Regions from separate parts of the Rhizobium sp. SRDI943 genome, predicted to be linked through region 3. Evidence: predicted binding sites of a transcription regulator. Region 3 holds the regulator's gene; each other region holds the start of a gene.

Region 1 (7,653 bases), 850 kb from region 3:
CTGCCGCTCGGCCACGCCCGCGAAGTGCCGGCGACCGCACTTTTCCGCGAGCAGGGCTTCGAGGCCCGGCACCTGCCCTCCTGGCCCTACATCCTGCTTGCCGCCCTGTTCATGGCCGCCCTTGCAGGGCTTGCTATTCTCACCGCCTATGACCGCTTCATCGCCGTCGTCTTCGTCGGCGCGATCGTCTTCGCCTTCGTCGTCCTGCGCCTGGTCGCCGCGCTGATCGCCTGGCTCGCGCGCCGCAGCCCGCGCGTCAGTTCGCCGGCACTGCGGCTTGCGATCGGCAACATTCACCGCCCCGGCGCACTGACGCCCTCAGTCGTGCTCTCGCTCGGCCTTGGCCTGGCATTGCTGGTGACGCTGACCCTGATCGACGGGAACCTGCGCCGGCAGCTGACCGGCCGGATGAACGAGGGTGCGCCGAACTTCTTCTTCGTCGATATCCAAAGCGCCGAGGTCGGCGCCTTCCGCAATCTCGTCCAGAGCCAAGCGCCGCAGGGCAAGCTCGTCGAAGTGCCGATGCTGCGCGGCCGGATCATCGCCTTCAACGGCGAGGACGTCACCAAGATGAACGTTCCGGCCGCCGGCCGCTGGGTGCTGAACGGCGATCGCGGCATCACCTATGCCGAAACCCTGCCTGACAACGCCGCCCTCACCGAAGGCAAATGGTGGGACAAGGATTACAGCGGTGAGCCGCTTGTCTCCTTCTCCTCGGAAGAGGCGCATGAACTCGGCCTCAAGCTCGGCGATACGGTGACCGTCAACGTGCTCGGCCGCAACATCACGGCGAAGATCGCCAATCTGCGCCGCGTCGAGTGGGAATCGCTGTCGATCAATTTCGTCATGGTTTTCTCGCCGAATACCTTCCGCGGCGCCCCGCATGCGTGGCTGGCGACGCTGACCGATCCCTCTTCGACACCGGCCGAAGATGCGGCGATCCTGAAATCCGTCACCAACACCTATCCGACGATCACCAGTGTGCGCGTCAAGGACGCGATCGATATCGTCAACCAGCTGGTCGCACAGCTCGCGACCGCAATCCGCGCTGCGGCCTCGGTCGCCCTGATCGCGTCGATCCTCGTCCTTGCCGGCGCGCTTGCCGCCGGAAACCGGGCGCGCACCCACGATGCGGTGGTGCTGAAGACGCTCGGCGCCACGCGCGCCATGCTGATCCGCGCCTTCAGCTACGAATATCTGATCCTCGGCCTCGCGACTGCGATCTTCGCGTTGATCGCCGGCAGCGTCGCCGCCTGGTTCATCGTCGCCCGCATCATGCGTCTGCCGTCGACCTTTCTGCCCGACGTGGCGGGACTGACGCTCGTGACCGCGCTCGTCCTCACCGTCGGCATCGGCCTCATCGGCACCTGGCGCATCCTTGGGCAGAAGGCCGCCCGCGTCTTGCGCGAGCTTTGACCGGGCAGCGGCACCCAAACCCTTCACCTTACGGCGATTTAACCGACCGAGCCTTTGCAAGCCTCTTGTTTGCAAAGGACGAAAGCCTCATATTATCCGCAGGCATGCTGGAGCTCCGCAGCGGCGCCCGGGTCGAAAACCCCGACACCGTATTTCCATCGGAGCTTGTAAGAGGAAACTATGGCTGATCTTCGTAACTATCAAAGCCGCGCTCAGACCGGCGAGATGATTGATCAAGGCCTGCGCGCTTATATGCTCAAGGTCTACAACCTGATGGCGCTGGGTCTGGCGATCACCGGTGTGGCCGCATATCTGTCGTTCCAATTCGCCTTCGCCAATGGTGAGCTGACCGCTTTCGGTCAGGCGATCTATGTAAGCCCGCTGAAGTGGGTGGTCATTTTGGCGCCGCTCGCTCTGGTGTTCTTCCTGAGCTTCCGGATCAATACGATGACGGTGGCCGCCGCCCAGACGACCTTTGCGGTCTACGCCGCGCTCGTCGGCCTGTCGCTCTCATCGATCTTCCTGATCTACACGGGTCAGAGCGTCGTTCAGACCTTCTTCGTCACCGCCGCCTCCTTTGGCGCGCTGTCGCTTTACGGCTACACGACGAAGCGTAATCTGTCGGCGATGGGTTCGTTCCTGATGATGGGTCTTTTCGGCTTGATCATCGCCTCGATCGTCAACATCTTCCTGGCGTCGTCTGCCGTGCAGTTCGCCATCTCGGTGCTCGGCGTCCTGATCTTCGCAGGCCTCACCGCCTACGATACCCAGCGGATCAAGGAATTGTACCTGGAAGCCGATGACGTTGCCGTGGCCGGTCGCAAGGCGATCATGGGTGCGCTGACGCTCTATCTCGACTTCATCAACCTCTTCATGTTCCTGCTGCAGTTCATGGGCAACCGTAAATAAGCAGGACCGACTGAGATCGAAAAGGCGGCTTCGGCCGCCTTTTTTGTTGCGCAGGCTTTCGCGGGATGGTTTTAGGAAGACACATCCTCGCCAACGGACCTGCCGCCAAAATGTCCTTCCTCCTGCGCGATGCTTCGAACGCCGATATTCCCGCCATTGCCGATATCTATCGCGAATCGGTCCTGAACGGCGTCGCGAGCTATGAGATCGTCCCGCCCTCCGAGGCCGAGATGGCACTACGTTTTTCGGCGATCGTCGGCCAGCAATATCCCTATATTGCCGCAACCGATGCGGATGGAACTCTGCTCGGCTACGCCTATGCCTCGGCCTTCCGCACGCGTCCTGCCTATCGCTGGCTGGTCGAGGATTCGATTTATCTGGCGCCGCAAGCCCGCAGCCGCGGTATCGGCAAGGCGCTGCTCGCCGAACTGATCATCCGTTGCACCACCCTCGGCTTTCGGCAGATGGCAGCCGTCATCGGTGGCGCCAGCCCCGCCTCGATCGCGCTCCATCGCAAGGCTGGCTTCGAGGAGGTCGGCCTGATGAAGGGCACCGGCTACAAGCACGGCCGCTGGTTGGATACGATGTTCATGCAGCGCCCCCTCGGCGAAGGCACGAGCACAGATCCGGACCCGTCAGCCTATCCCGGCACGCTGTAATGCGCCCTATTTGTCGACGAGCTTCAGGGCCTTGTCGAACACCTTCAGCACCTGGTTCAGCTCGTGACCGCGCTTCAGGATCGTGCCGTTGACGCTGATCACGCAATAGGCGCCCTGCTTGGCGGCGAGCTTCGGGTTTTTCTCGATGCGGAAGAGTGGCATTTCGCCGGAACGCTTGAAAACGGAAAAGACCGCCCTGTCCTTCAGGTGATCGATGGCGTAGTCGCGCCATTCACCATCACCGACCATCCGACCGTAGATCCAGAGGATCGCGTCCAGTTCGCGCCGGTGGAAGGTCACCGGAAGCGGGTCCTTGCTTTGCTTGTATTCCCTGAGATCGACGACGACTGAGGAACTGTGGTCGACGGAACGGTTTTCGCCGTGTCGCAAATCCGGCTGATCTGTCATCAGTCTCACAAGGCCTCCACATATGACAGGAGAGTGACAGTTTGCCCGAGCTGCCGCAAATTGCAAGAGTGCCGGCTGTCACATTCAGCCGCACTACAGCGCCGCGCGTCTCTCGCGCAAGGGCGCTGGGCAGGCCAACGGTTTCTCCGCAGCGCCGCATTTCAGTCAAAACAGCGCCTCATTTGCAGGAGATTTATGAGCTCCAGTTTGGCGCCAGCGCGCCAAAGGGCCCGGCGGAGCGTATCGACCTTAACCCCAGCCCCGAATACGCTCGGCCGGGCCGCCCCAGCATTTCATCCGCAGCCGGATGAAATTTCAGATATTTTTGCCAGCCATCACCACGGTCGCGCCAAGGATCGCAGCCGGATCGCCGTCTGCGGTTGCCGATTGAAGCAGAATCGCGCAGCCCTCGAGCTGCGGCCGTTGCAGCACGCTAGCCGGCAGCGTCAGACTGGTCGCCTTGCCGTCCCACATGCCGACGGTTTCGACATTGGTGACGCTGTGGAGATAGGAGATCTTCTGGCCGCTGTTCTCGCCCTTTTCGACGTCGATGGTCTTTTCCTTGTCGAAATAGACCATCACGACATTGGCTTTGCCCTGTCCCGCGCCGATCTTGATCTCCAGCTCATCGCCGCGCATCGCGGCACTGATCGGAACGGTCAGCCCATTGCCTTCGCTGCTATAGGTGTTGATCTGGCTGTTGATGCCATTGAGATCGGCGCCAGCCAGATGGCCGCGTCCATTGACGATCGCCTGCGGCGTGTAGACGTTGCTGCGGCCCATTGTCTTGGCATAGCCATACTGCCGCTCGGTATTTTCCTTGGAACTCAGCGTATCGGCCCAACCGAGATAGTTCCAGTAATCGACATGATAGGCGAGCGCGATGACATCGCCCTGGTTCACCAGCTTGCGGAAAGCGGCATCAGCAGGAGGACAGGAGGAGCAGCCCTGCGCCGTGAAGAGTTCGACGACACCTTTCGGTGTGCCGTCTTCGGCCTGCAACGGGCCTGAGAGAACAACGCCGGCGATCAGCGGAATCAAAAAACGGGGGGACATTCACCTGCACCTCTTTTTCAGCGCCGACGGCATGTTGGAACCGGAGGCCCTGACATATGAACGTACGAATAATCCTTCCGGGTCCAAACGAAAAGTCACGAACGGGTGAGACGTAGCTAGACGGGAACTTGCGTAAAACAAATCATCGTGAGCCCCGTTTAAAGACTGTCGCCGCAAAGAAAAACCGCCGGAAACTGCTCTCCGGCGGCCATTATCATGTGAGTGTCTTAAAAATCAGGCAGCGAGGTCGCGCAGAACCGTCTGCAGGATGCCGCCATTGTTGAGGTAGACTACCTCGTCGAGCGTATCGACGCGCGACAGCAGCGGAACCTCCTTCACGGTGCCGTCGCCATAGGTGATCCTGGCGATCTTCTTCTCGCGTGGCTTGATCTTTTCCAGACCTTCGATGGTGACGAGTTCGTCGCCCTTGAGGCCGAGGCTCTGCCAGGTCGTGCCCTCTTCGAAGACAAAGGGGATGATGCCCATGCCGACCAGGTTCGAGCGATGGATGCGCTCGAAGGATTGGGCGACCACCGCCTTGACGCCGAGCAGGTTGGTGCCCTTGGCAGCCCAGTCGCGGGAGGAGCCATTGCCATATTCGACACCGGCGAAGATGACGAGCGGCACGCCTTCCTGCTTGTACTGCATCGCGGCGTCGTAGATCGAGGTCTCTTCCTTCGACGGGTAATGGATGGTGTAGCCACCTTCCTTGCCGTTCGGGCCGAGCATGTGGTTGCGGATGCGGATATTGGCGAAGGTGCCGCGCATCATCACTTCATGGTTGCCGCGGCGCGTGCCGTACTGGTTGAAGTCGGCAACGGCGACGTCGTGGTCGATGAGGTAGGCGCCGGCCGGCGATGCCGCCTTGATCGAACCGGCGGGCGAGATGTGGTCGGTGGTGATCTTGTCGCCGAACAGGCCGAGGACGCGGGCGCCCTTGATGTCGGAAACGCCGCTGCCCTTCTTGCCCATGCCGACGAAGTAGGGCGGGTTCTGCACATAGGTCGAATTGTCGTCCCAGGCATAGGTCTGGCCCGGCGGGATCTGAACGGCCTGCCAGTTGACGTCGCCCTTGAAGACGTCGGCATACTTGCTTTCGTAAAGCTCGCGGGTCACGTATTTCAGGATGAATTCCTGAACTTCCTTCGAGGTCGGCCAGATGTCCTTGAGATAAACCGGGTTGCCGCTCTGGTCCTCGCCGATCGGCTCCTTGGTCAGATCCGTCTGCACCGTGCCGGCAAGCGCATAAGCGACGACCAGCGGCGGGGATGCGAGATAGTTCGCCTGCACGTCGGGCGAGATGCGGCCTTCGAAGTTGCGGTTGCCGGACAGAACGCCGGAAACGATAAGGCCCTTGTCGTTGATCGTCTTCGAGATCGGTGCCGGCAGCGGGCCGGAATTACCGATGCAGGTGGTGCAGCCGAAACCGACGAGGTTGAAGCCAAGCTTGTCGAGGTCGGCCTGCAGGCCCGACTTGGCGAGATATTCGCCGACGACCTGCGATCCAGGAGCCAGCGAGGTCTTCACCCACGGCTTCGTCTTCAGGCCCTTGGCAACGGCGTTGCGGGCAAGAAGGCCGGCGGCGATCAGCACTGACGGGTTGGAGGTGTTGGTGCACGACGTGATGGCGGCGATCGCCACATCGCCATGGCCGAGATCGAAGTCGGTGCCTTCGACGGCATAGCGGTTGTTCAACTGGCCGGGCTTCTTGTAGTCGGCATCCATGGAGCCGGCAAAACCGGTCGCGATGTTCTCAAGCGAAATGCGGCCTTCCGGACGCTTCGGGCCGGCCATCGACGGCACGACGTCGTTCAGATCGAGTTCCAGCGTATCGGTGAAGACGAGCTCGGAACCGTCGCCCTCACGCCACATGCCCTGGGCCTTCGAATAGGCTTCGACGAGGGCGATCCGGTCATGCGTGCGGCCGGACATGGTGAGGTAGTTGATGGTTTCGCCGTCGACCGGGAAGAAGCCGCAGGTCGCGCCGTATTCCGGGCCCATGTTGCCGATCGTCGCGCGGTCGGCGAGCGGCATGTTGTCCATGCCAGGGCCGAAAAATTCGACGAACTTCGAAACGACGCCCTTCTTGCGCAGCATCTGCACGACGGTGAGAACGAGGTCGGTCGCCGTGACGCCTTCCTTGAGTTTGCCGGTCAGCTTGAAGCCGATGACTTCGGGCAGCAGCATCGAGACCGGCTGGCCGAGCATCGCAGCTTCCGCTTCGATACCGCCCACACCCCAGCCGAGAACGCCGAGACCGTTGATCATCGTCGTGTGGCTGTCGGTGCCGACGCAAGTATCCGGATAGGCGATCGTCTCGCCGTCCTCTTCCTTGGTCCAGACGGTCTGGCCGAGATATTCGAGATTGACCTGATGACAGATGCCGGTGCCGGGAGGCACGACGCGGAAATTCTTGAAGGCCTGCTGGCCCCACTTCAGGAAACGGTAGCGCTCGCCGTTGCGCTGGTATTCCAGCTCGACGTTGCGGGCGAAGGCCTGCGGCGTGCCGAATTCGTCGACGATGACGGAGTGGTCGATGACGAGATCGACGGGAACGAGCGGGTTGATCTTCTCGGGATCGCCGCCGAGCGACACCATCGCGTCGCGCATCGCGGCAAGATCGACGACGGCGGGAACGCCGGTGAAGTCCTGCATCAGCACGCGCGCCGGGCGATAGGCGATTTCGTTTTCGACTGCACCCTTATTGTTCAGCCATTCGGCAACGGCCAGGATGTGCTCCTTGGTGACCGACTGGCCGTCTTCGAAGCGCAGCAGGTTTTCGAGCAGGACTTTCATCGAATAGGGAAGCTTCGATACGCCGGCCAGACCGTTTGCCTCAGCCTTGGGCAGGCTGTAATAGACATAGTCCTTCCCGTTGACGGAAAGCGTGGAACGACAATTGAAACTGTCAAGAGATTTAGACACGAGATACCCCGTTTCTGATAGCCAACACAGTCGTGCGAACGCCTATGCACTTAATGCACATCAGGATGCGGGTACGGCCATTTCCGCTGTCCGCACGTGGAACAGACGCTCCAAGTTCGGCGCAAGGATGAAATTCACGCCGACCGCTGGCGTGGTTGCAGGTCTTATAGATAATTTCCTAAAAACTTGCCATACCCGAGGACAGTCAAAATCGGACATTTTTTGACCCCGCCGCGAGCCGAAACCAAGAAAGAGCCGACGCATGCATCTCACCGCCGAA
Region 2 (7,653 bases), 420 kb from region 3:
GTCGCCGCATCAACTATCCCGAAATCCGCTCTTCCAATCCATCCGTGCGTGCCTTTAACGAGCGTGCGGCGATCAACGCGCCGATCCAGGGCTCGGCTGCCGACGTCATCCGCCGGGCGATGATCAAGATAGAGCCGGCGCTTGTTGAAGTCGGCCTTGCCGATCGCGTCCGCATGCTGCTGCAGGTGCATGACGAACTCATCTTCGAGGTCGAGGACGAGGATGTCGAAAAGGCGATGCCGGTCATCGTCTCGGTCATGGAAAACGCCACCATGCCGGCGCTGGAAATGCGCGTGCCGCTGAGGGTCGATGCCCGCGCCGCCACCAATTGGGACGAGGCGCACTAAAGCATGTCGCGCAAAACTGTGCGGCGGTCTTTGCGACAACGACTTGCGCGGAAATAAAGCCTAAAGCGCGAGGAGCGATCAGAGCACCTCCCCAAAATTGGCAAAGATTTTTCTCACTGCCAGAACTCATTGAAAGTGCAGCGATTTATCCCAAGGGGGCGTATCGGAACGATACGGCAGGAAGGAACTTATTAACCTTCCTTTTCTATCCCGGTAGGGTCGTAATTTGCAAAGCATGAGTGAGTAGCGGACGCATGCGTTTTCCTAGAACCAATTTGACGGATGCCGGAGATTTTTCCAGCGAGATTGAAACGGACCTTCCGGAGGAAAACCCAGGGGAGAAGCCGGCGGCACCCATCTGGCAGAGCAACTTTTCCCTCGCGCCGAATGTGCGTTTCACCCGCACGCCGGAAACGCTGATCAGCAGGCGGCGTGCGCCGAATGAGCCCGTTCGCGATGATTCGCAGATTGGACAGCAGGCAATACGGATAGAGCCGGTTGCCGTCGACGTGCCGTTCGATATCTATCTGCCGGAGCCGGACGAAATTTCCGCAGCACCGCACAGGATCGAACTGCAGCAGTCACCTTTGCTTGATGAGGCCGGCGCGCCGGCTTTCCGCGCCAGCGCCGAGCTTTCCTCCATTTCGGATTTCGCCTTCTGGGAGGTTATGGCCTTCGAAGAGGCAGAGCCGGTTCGCGCGCCGCCGTTGATATCGTTCCCGAAGACCGAGACCTCGCCCGAATCGATCACGTCGCTGTTCCGGATTATGGAATGGCGCCCCGGCCGGCCGGCCCCCGCTCCCGTCGTCTCCCGCCCGGCCCCGCAGCCCGCCGCGGTCTCCGTGAAGGTTGCCGCGCGCCCTGCGGCCGCCCCGTCCCTGGAAAAGCCCAGGCGCATTATTGTCGAGGCACCGGTCATGCTGGCACCTCAGGCTGCGCCAGCCACTCAGGTCGCGCCAGCCCCTCAAATTGCATCAGCCCCTCAGGCAGCGCCGGCGCCGCAGCGCACGCCGCCCGTCGCCGCGGTCCTGCCGTCGCCGCGGCTGGCCGTGAGGCCCGAAAGGATCGACGCATCCGGCTATGAATTCCCGCCGCGTGCCCTGTTGCAGGAACCGCCGGAACGCCTTGGCGAGATCATGTCGCAAGAGACGCTGGAGCAGAATGCCGGGCTTCTGGAAAGCGTGCTGGAAGATTTCGGCATCAAGGGCGAAATCATCCATGTCCGCCCCGGCCCTGTCGTCACCCTCTATGAATTCGAGCCGGCGCCGGGCGTGAAATCGTCGCGCGTCATCGGCCTTGCCGATGATATCGCCCGCTCAATGTCGGCGCTCTCGGCTCGCGTTGCCGTGGTGCCCGGCCGCAACGTCATCGGCATCGAACTGCCGAATGTCACGCGCGAAACCGTTTATTTCCGCGAGATGATCGAGAGCCAGGATTTCGAGAAGAGCGGCTACAAGCTGGCGCTCGGCCTCGGCAAGACCATCGGCGGCGAGCCTGTCATTGCCGAGCTCGCCAAGATGCCGCATCTGCTTGTCGCCGGCACCACCGGTTCCGGCAAGTCGGTCGCCATCAATACGATGATCCTGTCGCTGCTCTACCGCATGACGCCGGAACAGTGCCGCCTGATCATGGTCGACCCGAAGATGCTCGAACTGTCCGTCTATGACGGCATCCCGCATCTGCTGACGCCAGTCGTCACCGATCCGAAGAAGGCGGTCATGGCGCTGAAATGGGCCGTGCGCGAAATGGAAGAGCGCTATCGCAAGATGTCGCGCCTCGGTGTCCGCAACATCGACGGTTACAACGATCGCATGGCACAGGCCCGCGAAAAGGGCGAGACCATCCATGTCATGGTCCAGGTCGGCTTCGACAAGGGCACCGGCACTCCGATCGAGGAAAGCCAGGCGCTGGACCTGACGCCGATGCCTTATATCGTCGTCATCGTCGACGAGATGGCCGACCTGATGATGGTCGCCGGCAAGGACATCGAAGGGGCGATCCAACGCCTCGCCCAGATGGCGCGCGCCGCCGGCATTCATCTGATCATGGCGACACAGCGTCCGTCGGTCGACGTCATCACCGGCACGATCAAGGCAAACTTCCCGACCCGTATCTCCTTCCAGGTGACCTCGAAGATCGACAGCCGCACCATTCTCGGCGAACAGGGCGCCGAGCAGCTGCTCGGTCAGGGAGATATGCTGCATATGCAGGGCGGCGGGCGGATTTCCCGTGTCCACGGTCCTTTCGTCTCGGATGTCGAAGTCGAAAAGGTCGTTGCCCATCTGAAGACCCAGGGCCGCCCGGAATATCTCGACACCGTCACCGCCGATGAGGAGGAAGAGACGGAAGAGGAAGAAGCCGGCGCCGTCTTCGACAAGAGCGCCATGGCCTCGGAAGATGGCAACGAGCTCTACGAGCAGGCGGTCAAGGTCGTCATGCGCGACAAGAAATGCTCGACTTCCTACATCCAGCGCCGCCTCGGGATCGGCTACAACCGCGCCGCCTCATTGGTGGAACGCATGGAAAAGGAAGGTCTCGTCGGCCCGGCCAATCACGTCGGCAAGCGCGAGATCGTATCGGGACGGGGCGACGGCGAGTAATCGCCGGCGGCCAGGGCGTCTGACGGATTCCAGTTTTACGTCCTTAACGCGGCCAGCCGAACCGTCTCGCTGACAAACGTGGTCTTTCCGCCGGTGTAAAAATCCCAATCACCGCCTGCCTCCGCAGCCAGCCGGCGTTTCAGCTCGGCATAAGCCTTGGCTCTCTCGGGGTGAACCCTGAGATAATCGCGAAACAGAATGCGGTCTCGATGCGCGCAATTATTGGGTCCGCAAAGATAGAGCTTGAAGCCATAGCCGTCATGATCGCGGGTGAAGGCCCATCGTTGCTCTCCGGTATCGCCGTGGAAGACGAAGTCGGCAGCGCGCACGATCTCGATCGCCGCTGGCAGAAAGGCGTCTGATATCATCACGGCAGCAAGGTCGATCTTCGGCTTGGCCGGCAGGCCAGGCACCGACGTACTGCCGATATGATCGATGGAAAGTAGGTGGTCACGGAGCAAGGCGCAGACCTCGGTGCTGATCTCGGCAAACAGCCGCGGCCAGGAAGGATCGTAGTCGACCACCTTGATGGCGCGCATGCCCTTCCTCTCGATCTGTTCAGGGCGCCTTGGTCAGCAATCCGTCGAGGATCTCGATCATCTTCTGCTCGGCCTCTTCGAGCGAGCCGCTGTTGTCGAGTTCGGTCACGTCGTATTCGCCGCGCACCGTCAGCGGTCCGCGGGCGAGCCGTGCCATGATGTCTTCATGTGTCTCGCGTCCGCGCGCCTCCAGCCGGCCGGCGAGCACTTCGGGGCGGGCGGTGATGTTGATGACCTTCAGGTGCGGGAAGGCGGCCTGGAACCGGTGAAGCGCCGAGCGTGAACCGTTGGCGACGACAATGTGACCTCGCGACAGCGCCACCGAAACCTCGGCCGGAATGCCGTATTTCAGGCCGTGCGCCTCCCACCAGACGGCGAAGGAGCCCGATTGCTCCATGGCGGCAAAACCTTCGAGGGAGACGGAAAGATGGTCTTCGCCGCCGGCGTCACGGTGACGGGTAATGACGCGGCGGACGAAATGCACATCGTCGCGGCCCTTGAAACGCCGGGCCGCGAGGTTCATCAGCGTGTCCTTGCCGGCGCCGCTCGGTCCGACGACGACGACCATGATGCCGCGCTCGGCTCCGGCTCCTGCGTGGGGTTCGTGCGACATCGTCATGCGACACGGCGTCCCTGGCGCCATACGGAGCGTGTCACCGGCACGCCGTGCGAACGGTGGACGCGGACGAGATCGGCGCGCAGCCCCGTCGCGATCCGGCCGCGGTCATCGAGGCCGACGGTGCGGGCGGGCGTCGACGTCACCATGGCGATCGCCTTCGGCAGGCTGATGCTCTCGACCTCGTCGGCGAGGATGAACGGCGCATGCAGCAGGCTGAGCGGTACGTAGTCGGAGGAAAGCACGTCGAGCACCCCCATCTCGGCAAGGTCGCGGGCGGCGATATTGCCGGAATGGGATTTGCCACGCACGATGTTCGGCGCGCCCATCAGCACGCTCATGCCATGTCCGTGCGACGCCCGGGCGGCGTCGAAGCTGGTCGGGAACTCGGCCAGGCGCACACCGTTGTCGATCGCCTCGTCGACGTGCGAGAGCGTCGCATCGTCATGGCTTGCCACGGTGATACCGCGCTCGGCGCAGACCTTGGCGATGGCGTTGCGGTGTGGCGTCGAATTACGCGCCGATTCTGCCTGGCGCTTGGCGACGAAACGGGCGAAGGCCTCGTCGCTGAGGCCCCGCTTCTTCTGGTAGTAGAAGATATATTGATCCATCGTCTGGAACTGACGCTGGCCGGGCGCATGATCCATCAGCGAGACGAGCCGCACATGCCGGTCGTTTTCGAAGTCGGCGAAATGTTCGAGCACATTGTCGGCCGAGACCTCGCAGCGCAAATGAAGCAGGTGCTCGGCACGCAGCCTGCCTTCCGTCTCTGCCGACTGGATGGCATCGGCCATCTCGCGCATCTCGCCATGTTCGAAGCCGCCGTCCTCGTCCGCACCCATGCGCAGGCAGTCGAACACCGTGGTAATGCCTGAGGTGACGATCTGGGCGTCATGCGCCTGGATGGCGGCGGTCTTGTTCCAGCGAATGCCGGGGCGCGGCTGATAATGGCCTTCGAGATGATCGGTGTGCAGCTCGACGAGGCCGGGAATGACGTAGTCGCCTTCGAAATCTTCGCCGGCTACCGAGTTACCCCCGGAGATGTCGGCGATCTTCCCGTCGCGGATGAGGATCGAGCCCGAGAGGATGTCGTCCTCGAGAACGATGCGGGCGTTGGAAAACACGGTCTCTTTGCTCATGTCGTCAGGTCTTTCAGCTTTTGGCGCCGGCAAGCGGCAGCCAGGAATGAACTTCGAATGGCGCACCGCGCGTCTCCTCGATGAAGACGGCAAGGCCGGAAATCGAAAGCGGCCGGCCGGTGAAATCGGCAAACCGCTCGGTCAGGATCGCTTTCATCACTGCGGCGCGTGTCTCGGGCACTTGGCCGCTCAGCGTCATGTGAAAGCCGAAATCCTCCATGACGTAAGGATAACCCCAGCGCTGCAGATGGGCGCGCTGGCTGTCGCTGAGCTTCTCCGGATTGCGCCGCGCCATATCGGCCTCGGAAAGCGCTGCGCGGAACGGTTCGAAGGACCTTACCACCTTCGCGGCGAAATCCTGAAGAGGTTGATGAAGAGAACCGGGAACGAGGGCAAAAAAACGGCCGAGCTGGCCAAGTACGAGTTCAGGAATCTCGAAGGCTTGCGTGCGCTGGGCAAAATCCTCGGCAACGGTCATGAGATCTTTCTCGGTGACGGAAGAGGCGAGCGAAAAGGGCGCCTTGATCGTGGCATGAAAGCCGTAGCGGCGGGGGTCGGCGGTCAGCTCGAACTGTTCTGCAGCACCCAGTTGCTCATATTCCGGTGCCGGATAGGTCTCGCCGGTGAAAGCATTGCGGCCGAGCCAGAGCGAGGCCGCGCCGGTCAGGGGATCATCCTTCGGCGGCGAGAAATAGAGAGCGTAGCGCAAGGCTTTTATCCTGGAGATCGTCCAAACGGGGAGGGCACTGTGCAGTGATTTGGCGGCGAACCGCAAGCAGGCTCCCGGCTAAAAGATTTCCGTGACAGAATGATGATGGCGGCAACGCCGACACTGCTTTGACGGATGGATCAGTGGGCTTTCGTGCCCATCAGCCGGTGGCGCAACGCGTTCGAGGCGGTGTCGAAAATGAAGACGACGATCAGGATCAGAATGACCATGTAGGCGACGTTTTCCCAATTGGCATTGGTGCGCATGGCCTCCCACAGTTTGAGGCCGATGCCGCCGGCGCCGACAGCGCCGATAATAGTCGCGCCGCGCACGTTCGATTCCCATTGGTAGAGCGTCTGGCTGACGAAGACGGGAACGATCTGCGGCATAATGCCATAACGATGCACGAGCACGGTCTGAGCGCCTGTTGATTTGATGCCTTCCCGCGGCTTGTTGTCGATATTCTCGAGGCCTTCGGAATAGAGCTTGCCGAGCGTGCCGGTCTCGGTGAGGAAGATCGCACCGCTGCCGGCAAGCGGGCCGGGCCCGAAGGCGCGCGTCAGGAACAGCGCCCAGATCAGCATGTCGACCGAGCGCAGGAAATCGAAGAAGCGCTTCAGGATCTGGTTCAACAGGCGGTTCGGCGTGATGTTGCGCGCTGCCAGGAAGGCGAGCGGGAAGGCGGTAAGCGAGCCGAGCAGCGTGCCGAGGAATGCCATGACGATCGTCTGGAAAAGCTTGGTCCAGACGTCGCCGTGCTGCCATTCGCTGTTGTTCCAAATATCGTCGAAGGCGAGCGACAGGTTGGATTGGTCGGGCTTGATGCGCGGACCGGAGACGATGAGGCTGACGACCTCGCCGACCGGCTTGTCGAAGAAGGATGATTGCGTGTCGAAGATGAAATTCGCCCAGCCGATGAAACGTTTGCGGATCTTCACCCGGTCGACGGAAATGCTGACATTGCCGGCAAAGCCGAGATCGGCCAGCACGTTGTCGTCATAAACAGTCATCCAGCCGGGCACGGGTCCGACGACTTTCGGCGCACCGCTCGAAACGTCCACCGGGACGCTGACGCCATGCGCGGTCACGATCGTCTCGCTCTTCGAGACGGTGACGCTGCGGCTGGTGCCGCTGATCGAAACGGTGATGCTGCCGTCGGGGTTGTTGACCAGCCAGTCCGGATGCGGATTGTCGCCGAGCGGCGAGAAACGCGGATAACGGATGTCGATCGAGCCGTCATCCTCGATGCGGAATTCCGGCTGGACATCGTAGCTCACCCATTGGCAGAGATAGATGCCGACGCGCTCCCAATGCGCTTCGGCGAAAAGCTTGGGCAAGTCGAAGAACCAGACGGCATAGAGGCTGTAGAGCAGCGTTGCGATGAGGATCATCAGCCCGCCGAAACGCTGGCGGAACGACCGGTGGAAATATTCCGGATAGCGCGTTTCTATCTCGTGCATGCGGTTTGCGTCGATCACCGTCATGGCGGCCTCAATGTTGCAGGAGGAAGGCGTGCTCGCCGACAAGGCGGCGGCGCAGCCATGCGGAGAACTGGTCGACGGCGACGATCGTCACGAACAGCAGGAGAACGAGCGCCACCGTCTTGGCGCCGAAGCCGCGCGAAATCGAAAGCTTCAGCTCCTCGCCGATGCCGCCGCCGCCGACGGCGCCGATGATGGTCGAGGCGCGCACGTTGATCTCAA
Region 3 (7,653 bases):
AATGCCCTTGCCGAGCAATTGCTCCGGCTCGGTTTCGCCTGACTCGATCGCCTTGTTGAGCAGCGCCTGATCAAAACGGGCATAGGCGCGGACATTTTCCGGCGTCGAGAAATCGGCGACGAGAAGATCGACCGGGCCATCACCCTTGGTCTGCACCGTGAACTTGCCGTCGAACTTCAGCGAGGTGCCGAGCAGCACCGTCAGCACGACGACTTCGGCAAGCAGCCGAGCAACGGGTGCGGGATAATGATGACGCTCGAGGATCGCGTCGAGCATCGGGCCGAGCTGGACGGCGCGGCCGCGCACATCCAGCCCTTCCACCTGGAAGGGGACGACATGGTCATCGCCGGCGAAATCAAACTGGCCGAGGGCGGCTGCAGCTTCTGCCATGGCTTTTAACTCCTAGTTTCAGAGCGATGGGCCAGCGTGCCCTTCGCTCACGCGGTCGCGAGTCTGTCTCTCGCGACGTCCGATTATGGTTCAGATCGCGCCCAGGCACCAAGCAAGAATCGACTTCTGCGCATGAAGACGGTTTTCCGCCTCATCGAAGACCACGGATTGCGGACCGTCGATCACTTCGTCCGTCACTTCCTCACCGCGATGAGCGGGCAGGCAATGCATGAACAATGCATCATTGCCGGCTTTCGCCATCAAGGCCGCGTTGACCTGATAAGGCTGGAAGACATTGTGACCCCGGGCCCGATGTTCCTGATTCATGGAGACCCAGGTATCGGTCACCACGCAATCGACGCCGGCGACCGCACGGTCGGCATCATGGCAAAGCATGATTTCGGCGCCCTCATTGCGGGCCCAGTTCAGATAGTGATCCTTGGGCTCCGAGCCAAGGGGCACGGCCATGTTCATGCGGTAGCCGAAGCGAGCGGCACCCTCGACCAGCGAATGCAGCACATTGTTGCCGTCGCCGGTCCAGGCGATGGTCTTGCCCTTGATCGGGCCGCGGTGCTCTTCGAAGGTCATGATATCGGCCATGATCTGGCAGGGATGGGTGTCATCCGTCAGCGCATTGATCACAGGCACGGTCGCATGCTGAGCCAGCTCGACCAGCCGCGAATGCTCGGTGGTGCGGATCATGATCGCATCGACATAACGCGACAGCACCTTGGCGGTGTCGCCGATCGTCTCGGCGCGGCCGAGCTGCATCTCGGTGCCGGAGAGGAACAGCGTTTCGCCGCCGAGCTGGCGCATGCCGACGTCGAAGGAGACGCGGGTGCGGGTCGATGGCTTTTCGAAGATCATCGCCAGCATCTTGCCGGCGAGCGGCTTGTCGCCCTGGCCTGCCTTGAAAGCCTGCTTACGGGAAAGCGCATCGTTCATGATGGTTCTGAGATCGGCTGATGTGACTGCCGAAAGATCGAGGAAATGTTTAGGGCTCATATCGTCTTCTTACCTGTGCTGCGCCCGAAGGCGGCAATCTCTTCAAGCCGTCTTCTTGACCTTGGAGGCGCGAATGCTCTCGGCGGCGCGTTCGACGCGGGCAAGGCCCTCACGGGCTTCCTCGGCGGTGACCACGAGCGGCGGAAGAAGGCGGATGACATTATCGCCGGCAGGCACGCCGAGCAGATGGGCGGCACGGATCGCCTGCAGCAGTTCGGCTGAGGGAACGGCGGCCTTGATGCCGAGCAACAGCCCCTCGCCGCGCACATCTTCGATCACATCGGGATAACGATCCTTCAGCGAGGCGAGGCCCTGGCGGAAGACAAGCGCGACGTCGCGCACCTGCTGGAGGAAGCCATCGGCCAGGATGATGTCGAGCACGGCGCTGCCGACGGCCATGGCAAGCGGATTGCCGCCATAGGTCGAACCATGGGTGCCGGCCTTCATGCCGGAGGCGGCCTCTGATGTGGCAAGGCAGGCGCCGAGCGGGAAACCGCCGCCGATGCCCTTGGCGACCGCCATGATGTCGGGTGTGATGCCCGACCATTCATGGGCGAAGAGCTTGCCGGTGCGGCCGACGCCGGTCTGGACCTCGTCGAGGATCAACAGCAGATCGTTGTCGTCGCAGAGCTGGCGAAGCGCCTTCATGAACTCAGGCGTGGCAGGACGGACGCCGCCCTCGCCCTGCACCGGCTCGATGAGGATGGCGGCCGTCGCCTCGGTGATCGCGGCGCGGACCGCTTCGATATCGCCGAAAGCCACCTGATCGAAACCCGGCGCCTTGGGGCCGAAACCTTCGAGATATTTTTCCTGGCCACCGGCGGCGATCATCGCCAGCGTCCGTCCGTGGAAGGCGCCTTCGAAGGTGATGATATGGAAGCGCTCGGGATGGCCCTTGGAAAACTGATAGCGGCGCGCCGTCTTGATCGCGCATTCAAGCGCCTCGGCACCCGAATTGGTGAAGAACACCTTGTCGGCGAAGGTGGCGTCGGTCAGGCGTTTAGCCAGACGCTCCTGTCCGGGGATCTCGTAGATGTTCGACAGGTGCCAGACCTTGTCGGCCTGCTCCTTCAGCGCGCCGACCACATGCGGATTGCTGTGGCCGACGGAGGTGACGGCGACGCCGGCGCCGAAATCGAGATATCGCTCGCCAGTTTCGGTAATCAGCCATACGCCCTCGCCTCGCTCGAACCGCAGCGGGGCACGAGAATAGGTGTCATAAAGCGGCGCGGCTTCAGCCATGGCGCGATCTCCATCAAAGTTGCCGGGCAATGACTCCGGCTAAGGAAACCAGGCCCGAAAAATCAAAAATGCCGCCTTGCGGCGGCGAGTGGCACTATTTCCCTTTCGCGCTGCAATGTCAACAAAACGGCGCCCTTAGCGTATGCAGCACGGGTGTACAGCGGCATTTTCAGTCTTCAACAGGCATTATTGCAGAAATGCCACGCAGGGACAGCAAGTTGGGGAAAACTACGAATTCGATTCATCCGGATTCATGCGACTCTTGTCACGGAGTCAGGCTCACACTAGGTTAAAGATCAATTACTAGACTGCATGCGGCGGAACTAGTCACCAAAATTGATCAAGCGTTTCTTGTTTCGGAGCTCCCGGGACAACGGTGAGGGATTCTGCCATCACCAACGCAAAAGGTGGAGACAGGGCATGAACTGGACAGACGAGCGGGTCGAGAAACTCAAGAAGCTTTGGGCCGAAGGACTGAGCGCGAGCCAGATCGCGGCACAACTTGGCGGTGTCAGCCGAAACGCGGTCATCGGTAAAGTGCACCGGCTGTGCCTTCCCGGCCGTGCCAAGGCCGGCGGCACCAACACCGCGGCGCGAACGCCGAAGCGCAATACATCGGCGCCGCGCGCGCCGAACTTCGCCTCTCGGATCACCACCCGCACCGTTACCCGCCAGCAGGGCGCGACGATGCTGAAGGAAGAGATCGAGATCGAAACGATCGAGGAAATGGAATACGTGCCGAGAGGCAATGTGGTGGTGCCGATTTCCCGCCGCCTCGGCCTGACGGAACTGACCGAACGCACCTGCAAGTGGCCGGTCGGCGATCCGCTGAAGGACGACTTCCATTTCTGCGGCTGCGAATCCCCCGACAATTCGCCATATTGCAGCTATCACCAGAAGCTCGCCTACCAGCCGGTGAACGAACGCCGCCGGGCAGCGGCGCGGGCCAGCTGAACGGGCTGACCATCGTTAGAATGCAGAAAACGGGCCAAGTGGCCCGTTTTTTTATGCGCGGATGGAAGCGCTCATTGCGGGGATGGCTGCCCCTCACCCTAACCCTCTCCCCGTAAACGGGGCGAGGGGACGTGCCCTGCACGAGGTTGTGGGGAACGGAGAGGTCGCGGCATATCCCCTTCGCCCCGTTTACGGGGAGAAGGTGGCGGCAGCCAGATGAGGGGCAGTCCATCGCCGCGAACCGGACAGCAGCGGGACAAGCCCGAGCATGACGAAAAAGCCCTCAGGCTTCCATCGAATAACCGGCGCCGCGGACGGTGCGGATGACGTCCTGCATGTTGGAGAAATTCAGCGCCTTGCGCAGGCGGCCGACATGGACGTCGACGGTGCGCTCGTCGACATAGATATCGTGGCCCCAGACACCATCCAACAGCTGTGAGCGGGAGAAGACCCGGCCCGGCGACGACATCAGGAATTCCAGCAGGCGGAATTCGGTGGGGCCGAGGCGGACTTCGCGGGTCTTGCGATGGACGCGATGGGTCTCACGGTCAAGTTCGATGTCACCGCATTTCAGCACCGTCGACAGCACCTCGGGACGGGCGCGACGCAGCATCGCCTTGACGCGGGCAACGAGCTCGGGGGTCGAGAAGGGCTTGACGACATAGTCGTCGGCGCCCGTCGACAATCCGCGGACACGCTCGCTCTCTTCGCCGCGCGCCGTCAGCATGATGATCGGCAGACGCTCGGTCTCCGGCCGCATGCGCAGGCGCCGGCAGAGCTCGATGCCGGAGACGCCGGGCAGCATCCAATCAAGGATGAGAAGATCGGGCGTGCGCTCCTGAAGCCGCATTTCGGCTTCGTCGCCACGAAGGATGGTATCGACCTCGAAGCCTTCCGCTTCGAGATTGTAGCGAAGAAGCACGCTGAGGGCTTCTTCGTCTTCAACAACTGCAACTCTCGGGATCATGCGTGTCGGTCTCCTCGCGCATGATCCTTAAACCAGGGTGATTTAAGCAATGCATCCTGCGCAAATTTAAAAATTGGCTGCGACCTCTTTGCGCGCCCGGACGGGCGCGCACGCAAGCGGCGGGGTGTGGGCAGTTATTCGGTGACCGCGCCGACGGTGTTGGCGCTGTCGTCCTTCGGCCGATCGCCTTCCGGCTGCGCGCCTGTCGTCATGTAATAGATCGTCTCGGCGATGTTGGTGGCGTGGTCGCCGATGCGCTCGATGTTCTTGGCGCAGAAGAGAAGATGCGTGCAGCTGGTGATGTTGCGCGGATCTTCCATCATGTAGGTCAGGAGCTCGCGGAACAGCGAGGTGTACATCGCGTCGATCTCGTTGTCGCGTTCGCGGATCGCATTCGCCTTGTCGGCGGAACGATTGGTGTAGACGTCGAGCACTTCCTTGAGCTGGACGAGCGCCAGCTCGGACAGATGCTCGAGGCCGCGGGCGAGCTTGCGGGGAACGCCGGTGCTTTGGACGGCGATGACGCGCTTGGCAGTGTTCTTGCCGAGGTCGCCGACACGTTCGAGATCGGCGGCGATGCGGATCGAACCCATGATTTCGCGCAGGTCCGCGGCCATCGGCTGGCGGCGGGCGATGGTGACGATCGCCTTGTCGCCGATTTCGCGTTCGGCGTGATCGAGGATCACATCGTCGGAGATGACCTTCTGCGCCAGCGCGGTATCGCCGTTGACGAGCGCCCGCACGGCTTCGGCGACCATCTGCTCGGCCAGGCCGCCCATTTCGGAAATCCGCCTGGACAGGAACTTCAGATCATCATCATAGGCAGAATAAATATGTGTCGATGCCATGGGGCTTTATCCTCGAATAACGGAAAGGCTTGGTGACGCCAAAATCAGCCGAAGCGACCCATGATGTAGTCCTGGGTGCGCGGATCGTCGGGATTGGTGAACATCTTGTCGGTGTCGTTCTCCTCGACGAGATTGCCGAGGTGGAACATGGCGGTGCGCTGCGAAACACGCGCGGCCTGCTGCATGGAGTGGGTGACGATGACGATCGTGTAGTTCTCGCGCAGCTCGTGGATCAGCTCCTCGACCTTGGCGGTGGCGATCGGGTCGAGCGCCGAGCAGGGCTCGTCCATCAGGATCACTTCCGGGCTGACGGCGACGGCACGGGCAATGCAGAGGCGCTGCTGCTGACCGCCCGACAGGCCGGTGCCGGACTCGTGCACGCGGTCCTTGACCTCGTTCCAGAGGCCGGCGCGCTGCAGGCTGGTCTCGACGATTTGGTCGAGATCGGCCTTCGACTTGGCGAGGCCATGGATGCGCGGGCCGTAGGAGACGTTTTCATAGATCGTCTTCGGGAACGGGTTCGGCTTCTGGAAGACCATGCCGACGCGGGCGCGAAGTTCGACGACGTCGATATCGGGATCATAGATATCGTCGGTGTCGAGCGTGATCTTGCCGGTGACGCGGCAGCCGTCGATCGTGTCGTTCATGCGGTTGAGGCTGCGCAGGAAGGTCGACTTGCCGCAGCCGGACGGGCCGATCAGGGCGGTTACGGTGTTTTCGCGGATGTTCAGGTTCACATCGAATAGCGCGCGCTTTTCGCCGTAGTAAACCGAGACATCCTTTCCGATCATCTTATACGGGACGTTGCTCATCTTGTGATCCAGCGCCTTTTCAACTGCAGCTTCCGTCAACATGTTCATGATCTTGTAACTCCGTTTACCAGCGGCGCTCGAAGCGACGACGCAAGAGGATGGCGCCCATGTTCATGACGATCAGGAACAGGAGCAGGACGATGATGGCACCCGAAGTACGCTCAACGAAGGCACGTTCGGCCTCGTTGGCCCACATATAGACCTGTACGGGCAGAGCCGTCGAGGGATCGAGCGGTGTCGTCGGCGCGTTGGCGACGAAGGCGACCATGCCGATCAGAAGCAGCGGCGCGGTTTCGCCGAGCGCATGCGCCAGGCCGATGATCGTGCCGGTGAGGATGCCGGGCATGGCGAGCGGCAGCACATGGTGGAACACCATCTGCATCTTCGAAGCGCCGAGGCCGAGGGCTGCGGCACGGATCGACGGCGGCACGGCGCGAAGGGCGGCGCGCGTCGCGATGATGATCGTCGGCAGGGTCATCAGCGTCAGCACCAGGCCACCGACCAGCGAGGCCGAGCGCGGCAGGCCGATGAAGTTGATGAAGACGGACAGACCAAGCAGGCCGTAGACGATCGAAGGGACCGCGGCGAGGTTGTTGATGTTGACCTCGATCAGGTCCGTCAGCTTGTTCTTCGGCGCGAACTCCTCGAGATAGATCGAGGCGGCAACGCCGATCGGCAGAGCGAGCACGAGGACGATCAGCATCAGGTAGAGCGAGCCGATGAGGGCGACGCCGAGGCCTGCGGCCTCCGGACGGCTGGAGTTGCCGTTGACGAAGAGGCCGGTGTTGAACTGCTTGTGGAGAGCGCCGCTCGCCTTCAGCTCGTTCATCCAGCCGACCTGCTTATCGTTGACCTTGCGGTTCTTCTCATCGACCGAGAGATCGATCTGGCCCTTATTGGCGCTGTCGACATTGGCGTCGGCGAGCACCGTGACATTGACCGTCTTGCCGATGATCGACGGATCGGCAACGACCATGTCGCGCAGCTGGACCGGCGCACCCTTGGAGAGCATGGCGGATGCATCGCGCACGTCGGGACGGCTTGCGGCATTGACGTTCAGCTGCTTGACGATCGCGTCGCGCAGCAGAACCGGGTAGTTGGCGGCGATCAGCACCGAAGGGTCGGTCGCACGCTTGTTGTTCGGGTCGATCGTCTTCTCGGAGAATTCGATCGGCAGGGTGATCGCCGTCTGCTGGAAGGCGGTGTAGCCCTTGCCGATCACCGTCCACAGCAGGATGAACAGGAAGACGAGACCGAAGGTGATGGCGGCGATGCCATAGGCCTGGAACCGGCGCTCGGCGGCGTAGCGGCGCTTGATGCCGATATCGCGGCGCACTGGCGCCTTGGAAACGGTGACGCCTGATGTGGGAGAAACAATATCCGTCATTCGTACTGCTCCCGGTATTTGCGCACGATGTAGAGCGCATAGATATTG

Evidence for each region. Region 3 encodes PhoB, which activates phosphate uptake and scavenging genes when phosphate is short. Its sites were predicted from a motif close to TGTCATNNANCTGTCAT; they were not measured.
Region 1: AC245Y_RS20965 (DUF2794 domain-containing protein) is a predicted target of PhoB. The motif match lies at 3,415-3,431, and genes of this name have one in related genera.
Region 2: AC245Y_RS22840 (DUF1045 domain-containing protein) is a predicted target of PhoB. The motif match lies at 6,042-6,058, and genes of this name have one in related genera.

The regions. Positions count from the first base shown of each region.
Region 1 covers NZ_CM172787.1:4,164,086-4,171,738, forward strand. The annotation lists gene AC245Y_RS20950 (ABC transporter permease) at 1-1,416, shown strand, start outside; gene AC245Y_RS20955 (Bax inhibitor-1/YccA family protein) at 1,597-2,325, shown strand; gene AC245Y_RS20960 (GNAT family N-acetyltransferase) at 2,436-2,984, shown strand; gene AC245Y_RS20965 (DUF2794 domain-containing protein) at 2,991-3,392, opposite strand; gene AC245Y_RS20970 (DUF1223 domain-containing protein) at 3,708-4,448, opposite strand; gene acnA (aconitate hydratase AcnA) at 4,683-7,373, opposite strand; gene ccmA (heme ABC exporter ATP-binding protein CcmA) at 7,636-7,653, shown strand, end outside.
Region 2 covers NZ_CM172787.1:4,588,008-4,595,660, forward strand. The annotation lists gene polA (DNA polymerase I) at 1-347, shown strand, start outside; gene AC245Y_RS22820 (DNA translocase FtsK) at 602-2,947, shown strand; gene AC245Y_RS22825 (GrpB family protein) at 2,983-3,486, opposite strand; gene phnN (phosphonate metabolism protein/1,5-bisphosphokinase (PRPP-forming) PhnN) at 3,506-4,105, opposite strand; gene AC245Y_RS22835 (alpha-D-ribose 1-methylphosphonate 5-triphosphate diphosphatase) at 4,102-5,241, opposite strand; gene AC245Y_RS22840 (DUF1045 domain-containing protein) at 5,255-5,950, opposite strand; gene phnE (phosphonate ABC transporter, permease protein PhnE) at 6,091-7,434, opposite strand; gene phnE (phosphonate ABC transporter, permease protein PhnE) at 7,442-7,653, opposite strand, start outside.
Region 3 covers NZ_CM172787.1:179,674-187,326, reverse strand. The annotation lists gene AC245Y_RS00950 (Hsp33 family molecular chaperone) at 1-390, opposite strand, end outside; gene argF (ornithine carbamoyltransferase) at 481-1,395, opposite strand; gene AC245Y_RS00940 (aspartate aminotransferase family protein) at 1,438-2,637, opposite strand; gene AC245Y_RS00935 (GcrA family cell cycle regulator) at 3,058-3,591, shown strand; gene phoB (phosphate regulon transcriptional regulator PhoB) at 3,875-4,558, opposite strand; gene phoU (phosphate signaling complex protein PhoU) at 4,693-5,406, opposite strand; gene pstB (phosphate ABC transporter ATP-binding protein PstB) at 5,451-6,266, opposite strand; gene pstA (phosphate ABC transporter permease PstA) at 6,283-7,605, opposite strand; gene pstC (phosphate ABC transporter permease subunit PstC) at 7,602-7,653, opposite strand, start outside.